3 regions of the Paenibacillus sp. FSL R7-0204 genome follow, and region 1 is predicted to be linked to each of the others. Evidence: riboswitches for the same ligand, from Rfam matches in the RefSeq annotation. Region 1 holds a riboswitch; each other region holds the start of a gene.

Region 1 (5,519 bases):
CAGCCTGTACCCCGATGTTCCCGTGAAATTCACCTTCGCAGACGGGTACACTGTTCAGCAATACTGGAATGGCGAGGGTAAGGCTACCTCCTTTGAGTTAGCATATAAAGCGCCGCTGGTCTCCGCAGAGATCGATCCGGGGCATTCCATTCTGCTGGAGAGCAGGCATCTAAATAATTTCAGAATGGCGGAGCTTGAGCCGCGTACACTCTCCCGCTGGACGCTTAGTGCTTCAACTCTGCTTGAAACCCTGCTCGGAACTCTTGTCTGGTGAGGTGAAGGAATGGTGAAAAGTTCAATTGCCCGCGGTTGGATCAGCATGAAAGAGCAGTTCTATATACTGATTCTGCTATTTATCTACCGGCTGTTCTGGGGATATTTCCTGTACAAATTCATTAAAAGCGCGGTTGTCCCTGTCCTGCTCCGCTACCCGGATGCGAATGCCGGCGGCAGCGGAATAGGCAGGCTGCTGTATTATATCGAAGGGCAGACCGCGCTGCGCACCGACCCTGCCGTTCAGCACTGGCTGTGGATGCTGCTGGCGCTGACAGTGCTAAGGCTGCTGGTGACTCCCTTTATCCGCGCAGGGCTGCTGCACGAGCTTCACCAGGAGCGCGACGGAGCGCGGGGACTGTTCTTTTTTCCCGGAATGAGAAAATATGGGCTGCCGGTGCTGGTGTTCAGCCTCATCGAATGGGCGCTAACCCTCCTGCCGCTCTATTGGCTGCTTCCGCGTATGTACCGTCATCTGCTCAGCGGCGTTCTCGATGTTCAGCTCCTGCTCAAGCTGGTGCCTTATGTTCTGGGCTGGCTGCTCTATCTCTTCCTTGTGCGCAAGCTTCTTCTCTATATGCAGTTCGGCTATACCGCAGGTACCGGCATGTTCTCTTCGCTGCTGATCTGCCTGAAGGTGCTGATGCCTTCCATAGGTATATCCATCATTCTGGGGGCGGGAAGCCTGGCCGTAATTCTGCTCTGCAGCGCCTCTGCTCTGTTCTATCCCGGATTGCCGGCCCTTATGCTCCGCCAGGCAGCTCCGCTGCCCTCCACGCTGTTCGATATGTGGGGAATCGCTGCCCAGTACCACCTTTGGTCCAATAAATCATTTCCACAATAATAAGCTGCTGAAGCGGCATACTAAAGAGAGTCACAGCCCCTCTATCCGGGAGCAGGACTCTTTTTTGCTTGAACCGGAGGACAAAAGCATTTGCAAAAGGATAAATCCTCTGATACAATGATGGCTGTACTAGTAGTAACAAACTTGTAATCTTTCAAGCAAAATCTTCCGTAACTATTGCAATTTAATCAATGCCGATAAGTAACTGTTCTGGTGCATAAAACGCCGAATTCCCTGCACCGGGAAGTGGGGGAACCATATTTTGGGTGAATTGATCTCGCTTTAGAGGGGTCATAGGGGAACCTTCTACCGAATCCTTAAGCTAACCTCGCAGGCCCTGGAAGGAGTACATCTTTTGATTAGTCAGAATTTCAAGAAAAAATGCACCGCAGCAGCGCTGGGTCTTGTGATGGTATTCACACTCGGAGCGGGCAGTGCCTTCGCGGATTCCAAGATGGATACTGTGATTTCAAAAACTATTGGAACGTCGTATAAAACCGGGGGCACAACCACCAGCGGCTTCGACTGTTCCGGATTTACCAAGTATGTGTTCAAGAATGTCGGGCTTACCTTGCCCCGTACCTCCAAAGCACAGTTCAAAGTTGGAACAAGTGTATCCAAGAGCAATCTGCGTTCCGGTGATCTCGTGTTCTTCAATACCCTGGGTAACGGAGTGTCCCATGTCGGTATTTATGTTGGAAACGGGAAGTTCGCACAGTCCTCGAGTTCACGTGGTGTTACCATCAGTTCGATGAGCCAGTCCTACTGGGCCAACCGCTACGTTGGCGCCAAACGAGTAATGAGCACAACAGCCTACCAAGCTGTCGCTTACGATTGACCCCTTGAAGCATACCCCGAATATTTCAGCCTCTAACAACTAAATGTAACTTATACGAGCCCGGGATGATTATTGCCGTAATCATTTCCGGGTTTTTCCTTTTCCTTATTCTACCTTTTACCCGAATCTGCAGCCTTGAAACAGCATTTTCTTGCAAAAACAAAGAAAAAATCATATAAAATAATCCCTGCGCATAGATATGAGTCTTTCGAAAGGACTATAACTCTAAAAAACAGCAAAAAAGATGCATTAATATGTTATAAGTGATTGCCAAGCGCCTTAGTCTTTGTTACAATTATCGCAGTGAGCTTTTAGTAACATTTTTGTAATTATTGAATCGCTTTTAACAAAGGTTTTGTCATGTATTGAATGAACCGCTAATCCTAATCAACAGTCGTGCCGAGTTCCCTAATGAATTAGGGAAACGGGGGAACCACTTTGGGTGAATTGACCTCCTATTCTAAGAGGGGTCATAGGGGACCTTCAACCGAACCCTTAAGCTAACCTCGTAGGCATTGGAAGGGGTATTTACTTTTGAAGAAGAAGCTAGCAGCCGCAGTACTAAGCTTGTCCATTATCTTCACCATCGGAGCAGGAAGCGCTTTCGCGGATTCCAAAATGGATAAAGTGATCGACAAAGCCATCGGAACCAAATACGTGTCCGGCGGTACATCTACTAACGGGTTTGATTGCTCCGGATTTACAATGTATGTTTTTGATAAAGTCGGCATTAACCTGCCACATCAATCCGGCTCCCAGTATCAGATGGGCTCTGCTGTATCCCGTGACGAGATGAGACCGGGCGATCTTGTATTCTTCAATACAAGCGGTAAGGGCGTATCCCATGTCGGTATTTATGTTGGTGACGGCGAATTCGCCCATGCCTCTTCCTCGCGTGGTGTAACCATCAGTTCGCTGAGTGACAGCTATTACGTCAACCGCTACGTTGGCGCCAAACGAATCATGAGTACAGATGCCTACAAGACTGTTGCTTCGGATTCCCAAGACAACGATGATGTACAATAATTCTTTGTAACCTACGCTCTTTTCCGAGATTTTTGCCGAAATCTTGGAGAAGGGCTTTTTTTGTCTATAAAATTACTTACCCGTCTCTATATTTGTAAAACACCGATTCTGCACATTTGGAAAATAATTATTGACGTTTGTCAAGTTTCTGCATTTCCGCAAGGAATTTGCGTCGAAACTGGCTGTTTTTGTATATAATTAATAGAAGAAATGAATTTATGTCCCCTGAAAGGAGGCCTCCCCTAATGATTAGCTCCCCGCTAACCTTTTATGTGGTGCCTATGGAGCCGCAGCATGCCGCTGAGATCTGTGAGTGGAGCTACAAGCCGCCGTATAATATTTACGGCTGGATGTCCTGGGAGCAGATGCAGGCGCTGGGCGTGGAGTTCGGAGACCCGCAGCTGCGAAGTAGGCAATATGTATCGGTTGTGAATGGAGAGGGGGATCTGTGCGGCTTCGCCCAGCTCTTTCCGATGGAGGGGGTAGTCCGGCTTGGAGTCGGAATGCGGCCTGAGCTGTGCGGCCATGGAATGGGGCATCTGTTCATGAAGGCTATTGTGCAGGCAGCACGGTCGCGTTACCCGGAGCGTGAGATCGACCTGGAGGTGCTGACCTGGAACCAGCGCGCCATCCGCGCTTACCAGAAATGCGGGTTCACTATAACGGATACCTATGAACGCCGCACCCCGACCGGCAACAAGCCTTTTTATTGCATGGTCTATGAGGAATAGCACCGGAAACAGATTGTTTTTCAAAAAAATGGATCATTTGTGTTCATTTTTTTGACACACATACTATGATAACGCTTCACCATCCGCTATAATGGAGTCAGCAGCTTACATGGAGGGACGGATGCAGATGCAGAAATGGATCATGAGCGGTTTGTTTTTTGCCGCCTGTGCCTTTGCAGTAATCTTAATGTTTACCTTACCAGGTAAATCCGAGGTAGCCGAACAGAACAAGCCGACCATGCCGGAAGTTGTACTGGACGCTGCGGCCGCAGAAGCCACAGTGAAGGCCAATTGTATCTCCTGCCACGGTGACCAGCTTCAGGGCGGGGCGGGACCCAGCCTGCAGCAGGAAGGCGCTTCGCATGACGCAGCTCAGATCTACAGCATAGTCACCAAGGGCCGCGGACAGATGCCTTCCTTCAAAGACAGGCTGGCCCCTGAAGAGATTGCGAATGTAGCCCTATGGCTGGCAGAGAAGAAATAATCCGCAACCTGTACTCACACCATGCTCTTCATTCTAAATGTATAATGCCCGTGACGAGGATAACGAATGATCCTTGCACGGGCATTTTTATTGAACAGATATTCCTGTTGTCTCCATAGGGGCCTTGTCCTCTAGCGGGTCTTCTCGAATGCCTCATTAAATTCATGCGCCTGGCGGAGATTAAGCTTCTCCACATCTGCAGCCAGCCGCAGAACAACCGTTTTGTAATCAATGGTGATATGCGGGTGATGGTCAAAAGCCTCCGAGATTGTCGCTACCTCATCTACAAAAGCAATTCCCTTCATATATTCACTGAACATATATTTGCGCACCAGCCTATCCCTCTCCAGCTTCCAGCCCTCAAGCTTGCCGATCTGCTCCTGCAGTTGTTCCTCAGTTAATTGCAATTCGTTTCCTCCCTTGCTAAGTTAACGGTTCTTTAAGCCTGCTCTTTCCTTCAAATAAAACATCCCTCAGCTTCTGAAAGTCAAGGGATGTGCCAGGCCAAAGATTTTTGATTAAATGTATTCTGACATCCCGGCAATTAGTACTCCACTTCCAATTTTAACATGGCCGGATGCCCGGGACAAACCTGCTGCCGCATTTTTCCCTGCTTTATACAAGAACGACCGAAGCCAGATCCTCATCGCCCAGCAGAATATTAATGCGGTGTGTTTCTTTATCGTACATTACAACTCCGCTGCCCACCTGAATGACCGGCTCATTGCCCAAGGCGTAGAACAGGTCTTCCGCAAGCGCCTCCCAGACCTCCTGCCTCGATTCCTCCGGCAGATTCGTCCACTCTTCAGGCTCCATTTCAAAAAAAATGTACCCGTCTGCAATCCGTCCAACGGCTCCTGTCAGTTCAACCAGAATTTCACCGTAATCTCTGCCATGCTTAACTCCCACATCAATCACTCCGTTTTCTTTGCTGATGAATAATAACCTACCTTATCTATTATAGCCGAAAAAATCACTTCACAAAAAAGGGAATGATGTCGATAAAGAAGAATATACGTGATTTGGTTACGAACAGAGTGTTCTCCCGCGGTTCAAGGACGAATTACGCGGTTAGTCGATCACTTCTTAATTCTCATGGACGAGGTGCATAAATGGAAATCTCAACAATTCTAGGCCTGGTGTTTGGTCTGATCGCAGTAATCTGGGGGATGATACTCAAGCATGCTCCACTTGCAAGCTTGAACAACCCCGCTGCCTATGTCATTATCTTTCTTGGCACGGCTGCCTCTATCTTCATGGCCTTTCCGATGTCGGAAGTCAAGAATTTCCCTAAGCTGTTGAAGATCCTGTTTACAAAGAAAA
Region 2 (5,519 bases), 2.4 Mb from region 1:
CGGCGAAGAATACCGCGCTGCCTGCGGTGCCCAGTGCACGGCTGGCTGCTTCGGCTGCGCTTAATTTCTCATCCAGGATCAGACGGCGCTGGCGGTTCACAATGAACAGCGAGTAGTCGATCCCCACGGCGAGACCAATCATCACGGCAAGAACTGGTGTAATATCGTTCATCTGGATCAAGCTGCCGAGGGCAAACGCACCTCCGACGCTAATGCCTACACCGAGAAGTGCGGTCAGCAGCGGCAGCCCGGCGGCAACGACTGAGCCCAGCGTCATGAACAATACGATGGCAGCAACGGCTACGCCGATCGCTTCCGTGGAGCCGATGGCCGGCATGCTTTTGAGCGAGTCGCTTGGAATCGCGGTAATGCCTGAGCCGGACTGTTCAACTTCGGTCACGGCATCGATAATGTTGTCCGGCACCTCCGATGGCAGAGATGTCTGCTGAACCGTGAACTGGAACTGGAACAGGGCAATGCTGCCGTTAGCCGACAGCATCACGCCGGGAACCGGAGCGCCTTGGGCAATCAGCGGACCGAACGGTGCTGCCTGAGCAGCAGCGGCTTGACCAGCGGCAGCGGAAGGATCGGCAGCGGCTTGGCCAGCAGCGGCGGAAGGATCGGCAGCAGCTTGACCAGCGGCAGCGGAAGGATCAGCAGCGGCTTGACCGGCGGCAGCGGAAGGATCGGCAGCAGCTTGGCCAGCGGCGGCAGAAGGATCGGCAGCGGCTGCTGCTTGTGCTGCCAGTTCGGCAGGGTTAATGACATATTCCATGTTGTATACATCATTAATAGCCTTTAGCAGCAGCGCTGTACGCTCAGGCGTATCAAGGCGCTCCCCATCCGGTACAGTGAAGGCGATACTAGCCTGGCCTCCGGCCGCAGCGGGCAGCTCTTTTGTCAGCTTATCCAGCACTTTTTGCGACTCTGTGCCTTCAATTTTCATCTCGGAGCTGGATTGAATGCCATTGACTCCAATCAGGGTGCCTACAACTCCGAGTACAATGATCCAGACTGCAATGAAGGCCCAAGGCTTGGCATAAGCAGATTTTCCTAAGCGGTATAGAAAGGTAGACATGTAATGGTTACTCCTCTTTATCTGTGAATTTAGAAGCCGTTGCGTAAATAAGCAAACATGGAATTCAGGTATTGGTCAAACGGCATAGCCCCGGAGTCCCCGCTCTGCTGCTCACCCGGTAGCATGACGTTCAGCCGTCCGTCCAGGATAGGCACGAAGGCCCCATAGACGGCACCTACCAGCAGGTGGGTATATCCATCGGCATACCGTCCACGGGTGAACTGCTCCAGTGTCTCCTGGGCGGTGATCTGCAAATGCCGGAAGACATTGAGAATGTAAGGCTCCAGGGACGGATATTGATTCGCCAGGGAGACGAACTGCCGCAGCTTATGCAGGAACTCCGAGGTGAATTGCAGCTTCAGCAGATTGTACAGGGCATCGAGCGGTGTAGAATCCGGCGCCAGAGCAGCCAGCGGGTTATGCTCTTCCTCTTTCTCTTGGACAGCAATCATGCCAATGAAATAGGCAGCTACCGCCTCCTCCTTGCAGGAGAAGTAATTCGCAAAAGTCCGCCGGGAATACCCGGCTTTCTGGACAATATCGTCCACGATGAAGCCGTCCATACCCTTATCAAGCGCAAGCTCGAAGGCCGCTACAGCTAAGGCGTAGGCGGTGGCTTCCTTTTTTTTGTCCCGCAAATTCAGTTTGGAATTCAAATCTCAACCTTCCTCCTTTCCCTAAGAGCTATAAGCCCTATAGAATCTATAGGTTCTATTATTGCTCAAAGGGAAAGATTGCACAATGAGCATCGAGTGACGGAAATGTGAATATTTTAAATTTGGAGTAATGGGCTGAGGAAGAAAAGTAGGGTTAGGGGATTAAGTTAGGAGGGCAGTGGGAAGTACGTGAGAGGAAGAGTAACATGGGTGTAAACAGACGATAGCGCGAGCAAATCCCCGGGCGGATAAGAGCAGAGCTGAAGAATGCGCCTTCATTCACGAAGGGACAGCATTATTGACTTCTTTTGTCATCCGTGAGGTTTTACATTAAATGGCTGCAGGCGTAAGATTCAATCAACAACCGAATGAAATGACACTGTTCTTGAAATGGCTGAATTCCGTAACGGGAACGGGGGAACCAACTGGTGCAGGCGGCTTAAGGATAGGCTGCTGAGTACCCGGGGTGAATCCTTGCCAGTGTGCTACTATGGCTCTGGTGAGGTAGGGCAATCTCGCTGCCCGAATCCGTCAGCTAACCCCGTAAGCCTCGAAGAGAGAGGATGAGCGCCATGATCGAGTAACCGACCACGGAGAGCCCTGCTGCTGCTGTGGTCTTTTTGCTGTGTAGGGAAGGGGATTAATCCCACTGAATGCCCTGAAAATGGGCTGGATACGGAAATGAAGAGCACAAGTGCCCCTGAATCCAATTGCGCCTCTGCCATACACAACCAAGCAGCCTAAAGTGGAAATTAGGGGCAATAGTGACAGGTGGAAGCACAACTGAATCTTATAACAACACTAGTTATTCAGTTTATGTACCACAATAGTCAGTTTCCGCATCGCCACTACAGTCAGTTTTCTTATAGCCATATTACATTGAAAGGAGGGGGTTACCATCGCTACTGTATTTATCGTCTGCTTCTGGGTTGGCCTCGTGCTTATCCTAAGCGGCAGCATTCATGGACACGGCCTGGCAGGCCACCTGCATGTCGGGGGAGGTGATACCGGGGGGCCGGGCTTTCTGCCGATTCTTCCGCTGATGGTGTTTGTCACCGTCTGGGGCGGCACGGGGTATATGCTTGTCAAGTACAGCGGGATGCAGCTGCTCGCCGTGGTACTGGTCTGTACCTTGATCGCCCTGCTGCCGGGCATCCTGCTCTACACGGTACTGGCCCGGGTGATGACCCGGTATGACAGCAGTATGAGTGAACTGGATTATGATCCGGCTGGCCAGCTCGGCTATATCAGTATCGCCGCAGCGGATGGGGCCGTGGGAGAGATGAAGTATGTGCTGCACGGGACCATGCGCTCCATCGGCGTGCGGGCCGGATCCGGCCAGTCACTGCTGCGCGGCGATCGGGTGATTATTGTGAAGACGGATAAGGGGATCGCAGCGGTCACCCTGTTCGAACGGGAAATGGAACAAAACTAACGGGGAGTGTCGGAGCAAATGTTAATTTTATATGTAACCGGAGCTATTGTTGTTGTGATTCTGCTGGCGTTAACCAGTATTGTGACCGCGTATAAAAAGGTTCCGCCCAATCAGGCCATGATCGTATACGGCCTCGGCGGCAAAAGAGTGGTCCAGGGCGGCGGGACGTTCGTCATCCCCGGCTTCCAGAACAATAAAACCATCTCCATGATGCTGATGAGCTTCGATGTGATCCCGGCGCAGGCCATGTTCTCCCGTCAAGGCATCAAGCTGAACCTGGAGGCCGTAGCCCAGATTAAGATAAAAAGCGATCCAACCGCTATTCTCACCGCCAGTGAGCAGTTCATTGACCGGCCGGAAGAGGACCGTGAGACGATTATTTTGCATTCGGTGGAGGGTCATCTGCGCGGCCTGATCGGCCAGCTCAGTGTAGAATCTATACTCAAGACCCCAGACGAAATCAACAGCAAGATGCGGGAGACCTGCTCGGAGGACCTCGACAAAATGGGGCTGGAGGTGGTCAGCTTCACCATCAAAAAGATTACCGACGACAAAGGGTACATCGACAATATGGGCGTGCCCGAAATTGAGCGTATCCGCCGCGACGCCAGTATTGCCAAGGCCGAAGCCGAACGCGACATACAGATCAAGCAGGCCGAAGCGGAGAAGGAATCCTCCATTGCCAAAGCCAATGCCCATCAGGCGACCATAGAAGCGGGAACCGCCGCCCGTGCGAAGGAATCCCTGTTCGAGAAGGAGCTGAATATTAAGCAGGCGGACTTCAAGCTGGAGACAGAAGTGAAGAAGGCGCAGGCGGATCTGGCGTACGAATTGCAGCAGAACAAGATCAAGCAGTCCCTGGTTACGGAGCAGGTGAAAATCACTCAGATGGAGGCCGAAGCCAACCGCACAGTCCGGGAGATCGAGGTCGAGCTGAGACAGCGGGAGCTGGAGGCAACGGTGATCAAGCCTGCCCAGGCGGAGAATCAGGCAACGATCATGAGAGCGGAAGCCGCCAAGCAGCGGCAGATTCTGGAGGCGGAAGCTGAAGCAGCTACGACGACCAAGCGCGGACTGGCAACAGCGGAGGCGGAATTGGCAAAAGGGAAGGCGAATGCGGAGATCGTCCAGCTCGCCGGAGCGGCGGAAGCGGGAGCACTGCAGAAGAAGGCTGAGGCGTACAAACAGTTCACTCAAGCGGCCCTGACTGTGGAATTCCTGAAAATCCTGCCGGAGCTGGCTGAGAAAATCGCTTCCCCGCTGGCCAAGGTAGATAAAATCACCGTCATCTCCCAGGACGGGGCTTCCTCAGGCGTAAACAAAATTACCGGCGATATCGCCAAAATCATGGCCCAGGTGCCTGAGCTGACCAAGACGCTGACCGGCATGAATGTAACAGAGGCGCTCAGCGGGTTACTTGGCCGGGATCATGAACATGGACAGGAGTAGAAGAGGAGCAGGGGGAGGCAGTAAGTAGTTAATGAAACGGCAGCTAGCCCCTTCCTGACTGCATCTCTCCACAAAAAAACAGGCGTCAATCTCCAAAAGGAGGCTGACGCCTATGGTATGTCTGAAGCTGTAGATCAGCGCTGTACCGCTCTCAGACGGTAAGTGCAGCTTGCGTAATCTCCGCGCAGGTCGGAGACCACGAGGCCCATGCGCATCAGGCGGTCGCCGCCGAGCGGGGTGCTGTCAAAGGCCGTCTGGAACGGACCGGAGCTATCGCCTCCAGCTGGCGCAGAAGCTTCTGCGCCACCGTGGACATGCCCGTTGCTGCCGGCAGCCCCGGTCTCAATGACGTAATCCAGCTCCGGGTTCAGTCCCTTGAGCGTAAGGCGTGAAATCGGCGGATTAGGTCTTGCGAGTACACGGAAGTAAGCGACGAAGGCTTCGGTCTTGTCCTCGCTGACGAACATCCAGGCAGTCTCGCCGCTACCCTCGAACGGACTCAGCAGACGGTACATATCCCCTTGCTGCACCAGTGTGCGGATCTCCTTGTACTGGGCAATCTGCCGGGCGGCCAGGTCCTTCTCGGCTTCGGTGAACTTGGTGAGGTCCAGCTCATAGCCGAAGTTACCGCTCATCGCCACATCGCCGCGTGTAGCGAGGGAGGTAATGCGGTCCACCTGATGGTTCGGAACGTCAGATACATGCGCGCCCATGCTGCTGGCCGGGTAGACGATGCTTGTGCCGTACTGAATCGCCAGACGCTCAACCGCATCGGTGTTGTCGCTGGTCCAGGTCTGAGGCATATAGAACAGCATACCCGGATCGAACCGGCCGCCGCCGCCGGAGCAGCTCTCGAACAGAATGTCAGGGAAGCGCGAGGTCAGGCGCTCCAGCAGATGAT
Region 3 (5,519 bases), 3.6 Mb from region 1:
CATTCCCTCTGGGAGCACCATCCAGTGCAGCCGCACACGTGCTCTATTTGCAGGATTCGATACTGGGAATGATCCTCTGCGGCTCCTTCCTGTTCATTGTGTCGATCGTCCTTGCTCTGCTGTACAGGGACCGGCAGCGGGTGCTCCAGTCAGCGGCCTTCAATGAGCAGCGCTATACTGCGCTGTTCGAGCATAACCCTGATATGGTGATCTGCATTGATCCTGCTCGCAAGAAGATTATCAGTGCTAATCCTGCTCTGCGGGACATTACCGGATATAGTAGCGAAGAACTGGGGAATTATAAGGCGATACTGTACAGCGAACGGGATGAAGCGGCTGTACGGGATGCCATAACGCGTGCTTCACGGGGGCAGTCCTCCAAGCTGGAGCTGAAGGTCCGGAGCAAAGGCGGGGAGCAGCTGATCTGTAGTGTCACCGTCTTTCCTTTGCTGCATCATACGGAGCAGTGGGTCTATATCGTGGCCGAGGATGTGACTGCCCTGATGAAGTATCAGTATGAGCTGCTGGAGGCGAGGGATGCTGCGGAGAGTGCTGTGACGATGAAAAGCGAGTTCCTGGCCACGATGAGCCATGAGATCCGCACACCGCTGAACGGCATTATCGGCGTCAACCAGCTGCTGGCCGAGGAGATCAGCAATCCTGAGCATCTGGAGCTCCTGCGGCTTCAGAGTACAAGCAGCCACGCTCTGCTGCATGTGATGAGCGATATTCTCGATATCTCCAGGCTAGAGGCGGATGGCCTCTTGCTGAACAAAGATACTTTCGGGCTGAAGGCTTTGCTCCAAGGTTGTATGGATCTGTTCACGGTGAGCACACAAGACAAGCCGTTATCTCTGGAGCTTGTAATCGAAGAGGGGCTTCCCGACAAGTTCACCGGGGATGCTGCGCGTGTCCGCCAGATTCTGATCAATCTGATCGGCAATGCGGTGAAATTCACGCCATCCGGTACGGTAACGGTGAAGGTGGAGTCCTATGGCGTCAGGGAGACCGCTCAGGCGCTGCAATTCATGGTGCGCGACACCGGCATTGGTATCTCCCCGGATAAGCTTCAGCTGCTCTTCCAGTCCTTCTCCCAGGTGGACGGGTCGCATACCCGCAAATACCCCGGCACGGGTCTGGGTCTTGCGATCTGCAAGAAGCTGGTAGACCTGATGCAAGGGGAGATCTGGGCAGAACCGGCAGAGGGTGGCGGCACACAATTCTTCTTCAGGATTAAGCTGCAGTCGCAGGAGCATTCCCCGGAGATATTCTTCGGCAAGGATACCGGGGAAGGGGAGCCAGCAGACGAGAACGAAGCCGTATAAGACAGCGATTGCCAACAAGAGAGTTAACATTATATAATTTGAAAGTAACTATTCTTTTATCACGACAGTCCTGAGGACGGAAAGGAACTCTCTTTGAGCAAAACAAAAAAGAACAATGTCATGGCTCCCCAGATGAGCAAGCAGGAGAAGCGCAGGGCAGAGCAGGAACAGCAGAAGCAGAAAACGAGAATTCTGATCGTGAGTACGGTAGCTATTGTCGTTATTATTTTTGTAGGCTTATTCATGCTGGCTTCGAAGGACTCTTCGCCTGCCGGTACAGACAGTAAGCCGGTTGCCTTCAATTACAGCGAAATGATGCGGCTTGGCAAGGAGGATGCTCCGGTCAAAATTGTGGAATTCGGCGATTTCAAATGCCCGGCTTGCGCCCAGTTCACCGGTGTGATCAAACCGCAGATCGTTCAAGGTTATGTGGACCAAAATAAAGCAGCCTTCTATTTCGTGAATCTGGCCTTCCTCGGCACGGATTCCAGAACGGCCTCCCTGGCAGCGTTATCGGTGTATCATCAGAACCAGGAAGCGTTCTGGAAGTATTTCGATGCGATCTATGCCAATCAGGGAAATGAAGATAAGGAGTGGGCTACACCTGACTTCATGGTGAGTCTTGCCAAGCAGCTGGAGCTGCCGGTGGATTATGACCTGATGCGCAAGGATATTGATGACCGTACCTATGAGAAGGAGCTGGACCGGGATATTAAGCTGGGCACCGATACAGGCGTAACGAATACGCCATCCCTGTTCGTGAACGGCATCAAGGTGAAAGAGCCGTTCAATATGGAGGCGATTGACGCCCAGATTCAGGCAGCAGCAGCGGGAACAGGGGCCGCCCAATGACCGCCTTCTCTGCCTTCTGCCGGCGTAATTGTCTGTACTTGGCCTGGTTCGTCTGTGTGGTAGCTGTAGCGGGCAGCCTGTATCTCAGTGAGGTCCTGCATTACGAGCCCTGCAAGCTGTGCTGGTTCCAGCGGATCTTCATGTACCCGCAGCTGTTCCTGCTGGGGATCGCCACCTACCGGGCGGACAAGCGGATCATTCCTTATGTGCTTCCTCTTAGTCTGATCGGCGGCTGTATCTCTATTTATCATTATGCAGAGCAGAAAATTCCGGCGCTCAGCAAGGTGCTTCCCTGCACCATCGGCGTACCGTGCAACAAGGATTATCTGAATTGGTTCGGATTTGTAACGGTCCCTCTGCTTGCACTTATAGCCTTTGCCTTAATCTCCATTCTGCTCTGGACAGGACGCAAAGAGGAGCCAGCGGAGTAAGAAGCTGAGGGGCAGAAGGAAGAGAAGAGAATGCCCTTAATTTTAGTGAAAAATAATATACAAAAACCCTGTAAAATCACGTGTTAAAGGGATAATGAAAGAGAATGAAAGATCAAGACATACCGGATGATGAATTTGGTTGTTTTGAGTGCTTTTCATTCTTTTTTCATTTGTTTCCACGCTTTACGGAAGTCGCATTGTAGCTTAATATTAGTCCTTGTGAGAAGTTGAATATGCGCTGAATTTTCCGGAAGGAAAAACGGGGGAACCACACTTTGGCCAAGGCCAAAAGGGGTGAATCGGAGCAGGCCGCAAGGGCTGTAACCGTAGGGCTACCACAGTCCGAATCCGCCAGCTAACCTCGTAAGCCAGCAGTGGGATAATGACCATGCACTCGAAGGCATGCGGATCATTTCCGTATGCTTATTTTGGTGCCTGCATTTATGAAATCCACTTATGAAAACAGCGCAGGGAAAGCCCGTTTCAACTTAACCAAGAGAGGAACTGTTACTACAATGGTAAGCAAGGTTAAACGACTATTGATCGGGCGTCCGATGAAGTCGAACGAACTCGATCATGAAAAGTTATCCAAGGTGAAAGCACTGGCTGTCCTGTCTTCTGATGCACTCTCGTCTGTAGCCTACGGAACAGAACAAATTCTGATTGTACTGGTGGCCGCCGGATTCACCGCTATCTGGTACTCCTTGCCAATCGCATTAGCCGTACTGGGCTTGCTGGCCATTCTGATCCTGTCCTACCGGCAGACGATATTCGCTTATCCGCAGGGCGGAGGTGCTTATATTGTAGCCAAAACCAATCTTGGGGTGCATACGGGGCTTCTGGCCGGCGGCTCGCTGCTGGTGGATTACATTCTGACGGTGGCGGTAAGCGCCTCGGCGGGGACAGATGCGATCACTTCAGCTTTTCCAAATCTGCATAATCATAGTGTCCTCATAGCGGTATCTGTTATCGTACTCTTAACGATTGTTAATCTGCGCGGGGTGACCGAATCGGCTTCGTTCATCGCCATCCCTGTCTATCTGTTCGTTGTTTCCATCTTCGTGCTCATCATCTCGGGGGTCTTCAAATATATGACCGGCGGCGCCCATGCCCACGTTCCTGAGATTGGCTCGGCGGTATCGAACGTGAGTATGTTCCTGCTGCTGAAGGCCTTCAGCTCCGGCTGTTCGGCTCTGACCGGGGTTGAGGCAGTCTCCAATGCCATTCCTAACTTCAAAGCACCGGCGGAGAAAAATGCAGCTAAAACGCTGATGCTCATGGGCCTCATTCTCGGGGTGATGTTCACGGGCATTACGCTGCTCGCTTACTGGTACGGCATCATGCCCGATGAGAAGGCTACCGTGGTCTCACAGATTACCGAATCTACCTTCGGGCGCGGCGGACTGTACTTCTTCATCCAGGGGATTACTGCGGTTATCCTGTTTCTGGCAGCCAACACGGCGTACTCAGCCTTCCCGCTGCTGGCGTTCATGTTCGCCAAAGACAAATATCTGCCCCATGCCTTCATGGTGCGCGGCGACCGGCTGGGCTTCTCCAACGGTATTATTTTCCTCGGCGTGATGTCGGCAGTGCTGGTAGCGGCATTTCACGGGAATACAGAAGGACTCATCCCATTATATGCAGTAGGGGTATTCATTCCGTTCACGCTGTCGCAGCTAGGCATGATGGTCCAATGGTACAGAACGAAGCCGCAAGGCTGGCAGAGCAAGTTCGCCGTGAATACGGTCGGGATGCTCACCACGTTAACGATCACCATGATCTTCATCATCACCAAATTCTCCAGCGTGTGGATGGCCTTCATTTTCCTGCCGGTCGTCATTATCGTGTTCCACCGGATTCACCGTCATTATATGAATATTGCCGATCAGCTGCGGATTTGTCCGGCAACCGATAAGCCTTGTATCAAAGGAAGCACCGTAGTCGTTCCGGTCGCCGGTGTGACCCGCGCTGTACTGCATTCGATCAGCTATGCGAAGTCATTGACGGATAATGTGGTCGCTGTATATGTAGGTTTCGATGAAGAAGAGATTCACAAGATGGAGCAGAAGTGGGAGGAGTGGAACCCCGGCGTACGCCTGATCGTCCTGCGTTCCCGCTACCGCAGCATTATCCGCCCGCTGGTGAAGTTCATCGATACAGTAGAGTGGAAGACCTCTTCAACGGATCATATTACCGTCCTGATTCCGCAATTCGTGACCAAGCACTGGTGGCAGGCGGTGCTGCATAATCAGACCAGCTTGTTCATCCGTTCATATCTGATGAATCAGAAGGACATTGTCATCGCCACGGTTCCTTTCCATCTGCATAAATAATATAGAAGATTATAGGAAGACGGCTGTTTCTGCTTCATGCGGAGGCGGCCGTTTTTACGTTTTAGTTGACAGAGATAATGAGAATCAATATCATCAATCTATAAGCAATAAATGAGCTTGTCTGTTTTATAGCTAAATTATAATAGAGGAGCCTTGCTCCATTACATTTATACGAGGAGTGTTATCATGTCGGAACGTTTAAATACAGAGCAGCTGAGCATCGGATATGCGGAGACTATGATTGTGAAGGGGCTGAACCTGTCGCTTCCGACAGGGAAGATTACGGCGCTTGTCGGGGCGAACGGCTCGGGGAAATCCACGATTCTGAAGACAATGGCCCGGATCATGAAGCCGAAGAGCGGGAGTGTCATGCTTGACGGGAAGTCTATTCACAATCTCTCCACCAAAGAGGTGGCCCGCCAGCTGGCGATTCTGCCGCAGAATCCTACTGCCCCGGACGGCTTAACGGTATCTGAGCTGGTAGGGTATGGACGGTATCCGCATCAGAAGGGCTTCGGCAGCCTGACGCCTGAAGACCGCAGCATTATTGCCGATGCGATTGCGCTGACCGGCATGAA

The links. Region 1 has a riboswitch for cyclic di-AMP ahead of MKX42_RS00495 (C40 family peptidase). Riboswitches for the same ligand answer to the same signal wherever they lie in the genome.
Region 2: it holds a riboswitch for cyclic di-AMP, as region 1 does, so the genes downstream of both, MKX42_RS11265 (hypothetical protein) here and MKX42_RS00495 (C40 family peptidase) in region 1, are expected to answer to the same signal.
Region 3: it holds a riboswitch for cyclic di-AMP, as region 1 does, so the genes downstream of both, MKX42_RS16420 (APC family permease) here and MKX42_RS00495 (C40 family peptidase) in region 1, are expected to answer to the same signal.

The regions. Positions count from the first base shown of each region.
Region 1 is NZ_JBBOCA010000001.1:96,955-102,473, forward strand. It holds gene MKX42_RS00485 (M1 family aminopeptidase) at 1-274, shown strand, start outside; gene MKX42_RS00490 (hypothetical protein) at 284-1,117, shown strand; cyclic di-AMP (ydaO/yuaA leader) riboswitch at 1,331-1,469, shown strand; gene MKX42_RS00495 (C40 family peptidase) at 1,527-1,955, shown strand; cyclic di-AMP (ydaO/yuaA leader) riboswitch at 2,343-2,485, shown strand; gene MKX42_RS00500 (C40 family peptidase) at 2,490-2,981, shown strand; gene MKX42_RS00505 (GNAT family N-acetyltransferase) at 3,227-3,712, shown strand; gene MKX42_RS00510 (c-type cytochrome) at 3,840-4,196, shown strand; gene MKX42_RS00515 (4a-hydroxytetrahydrobiopterin dehydratase) at 4,328-4,603, opposite strand; gene MKX42_RS00520 (hypothetical protein) at 4,812-5,105, opposite strand; gene motA (flagellar motor stator protein MotA) at 5,309-5,519, shown strand, end outside.
Region 2 is NZ_JBBOCA010000001.1:2,546,666-2,552,184, forward strand. It holds gene MKX42_RS11255 (MMPL family transporter) at 1-1,078, opposite strand, end outside; gene MKX42_RS11260 (TetR/AcrR family transcriptional regulator) at 1,108-1,734, opposite strand; cyclic di-AMP (ydaO/yuaA leader) riboswitch at 2,117-2,299, shown strand; gene MKX42_RS11265 (hypothetical protein) at 2,672-3,169, shown strand; gene MKX42_RS11270 (flotillin family protein) at 3,188-4,618, shown strand; gene MKX42_RS11275 (alpha-galactosidase) at 4,753-5,519, opposite strand, start outside.
Region 3 is NZ_JBBOCA010000001.1:3,689,362-3,694,880, forward strand. It holds gene MKX42_RS16405 (sensor histidine kinase) at 1-1,325, shown strand, start outside; gene MKX42_RS16410 (DsbA family protein) at 1,419-2,177, shown strand; gene MKX42_RS16415 (disulfide oxidoreductase) at 2,174-2,608, shown strand; cyclic di-AMP (ydaO/yuaA leader) riboswitch at 2,835-2,994, shown strand; gene MKX42_RS16420 (APC family permease) at 3,124-4,941, shown strand; gene MKX42_RS16425 (ABC transporter ATP-binding protein) at 5,128-5,519, shown strand, end outside.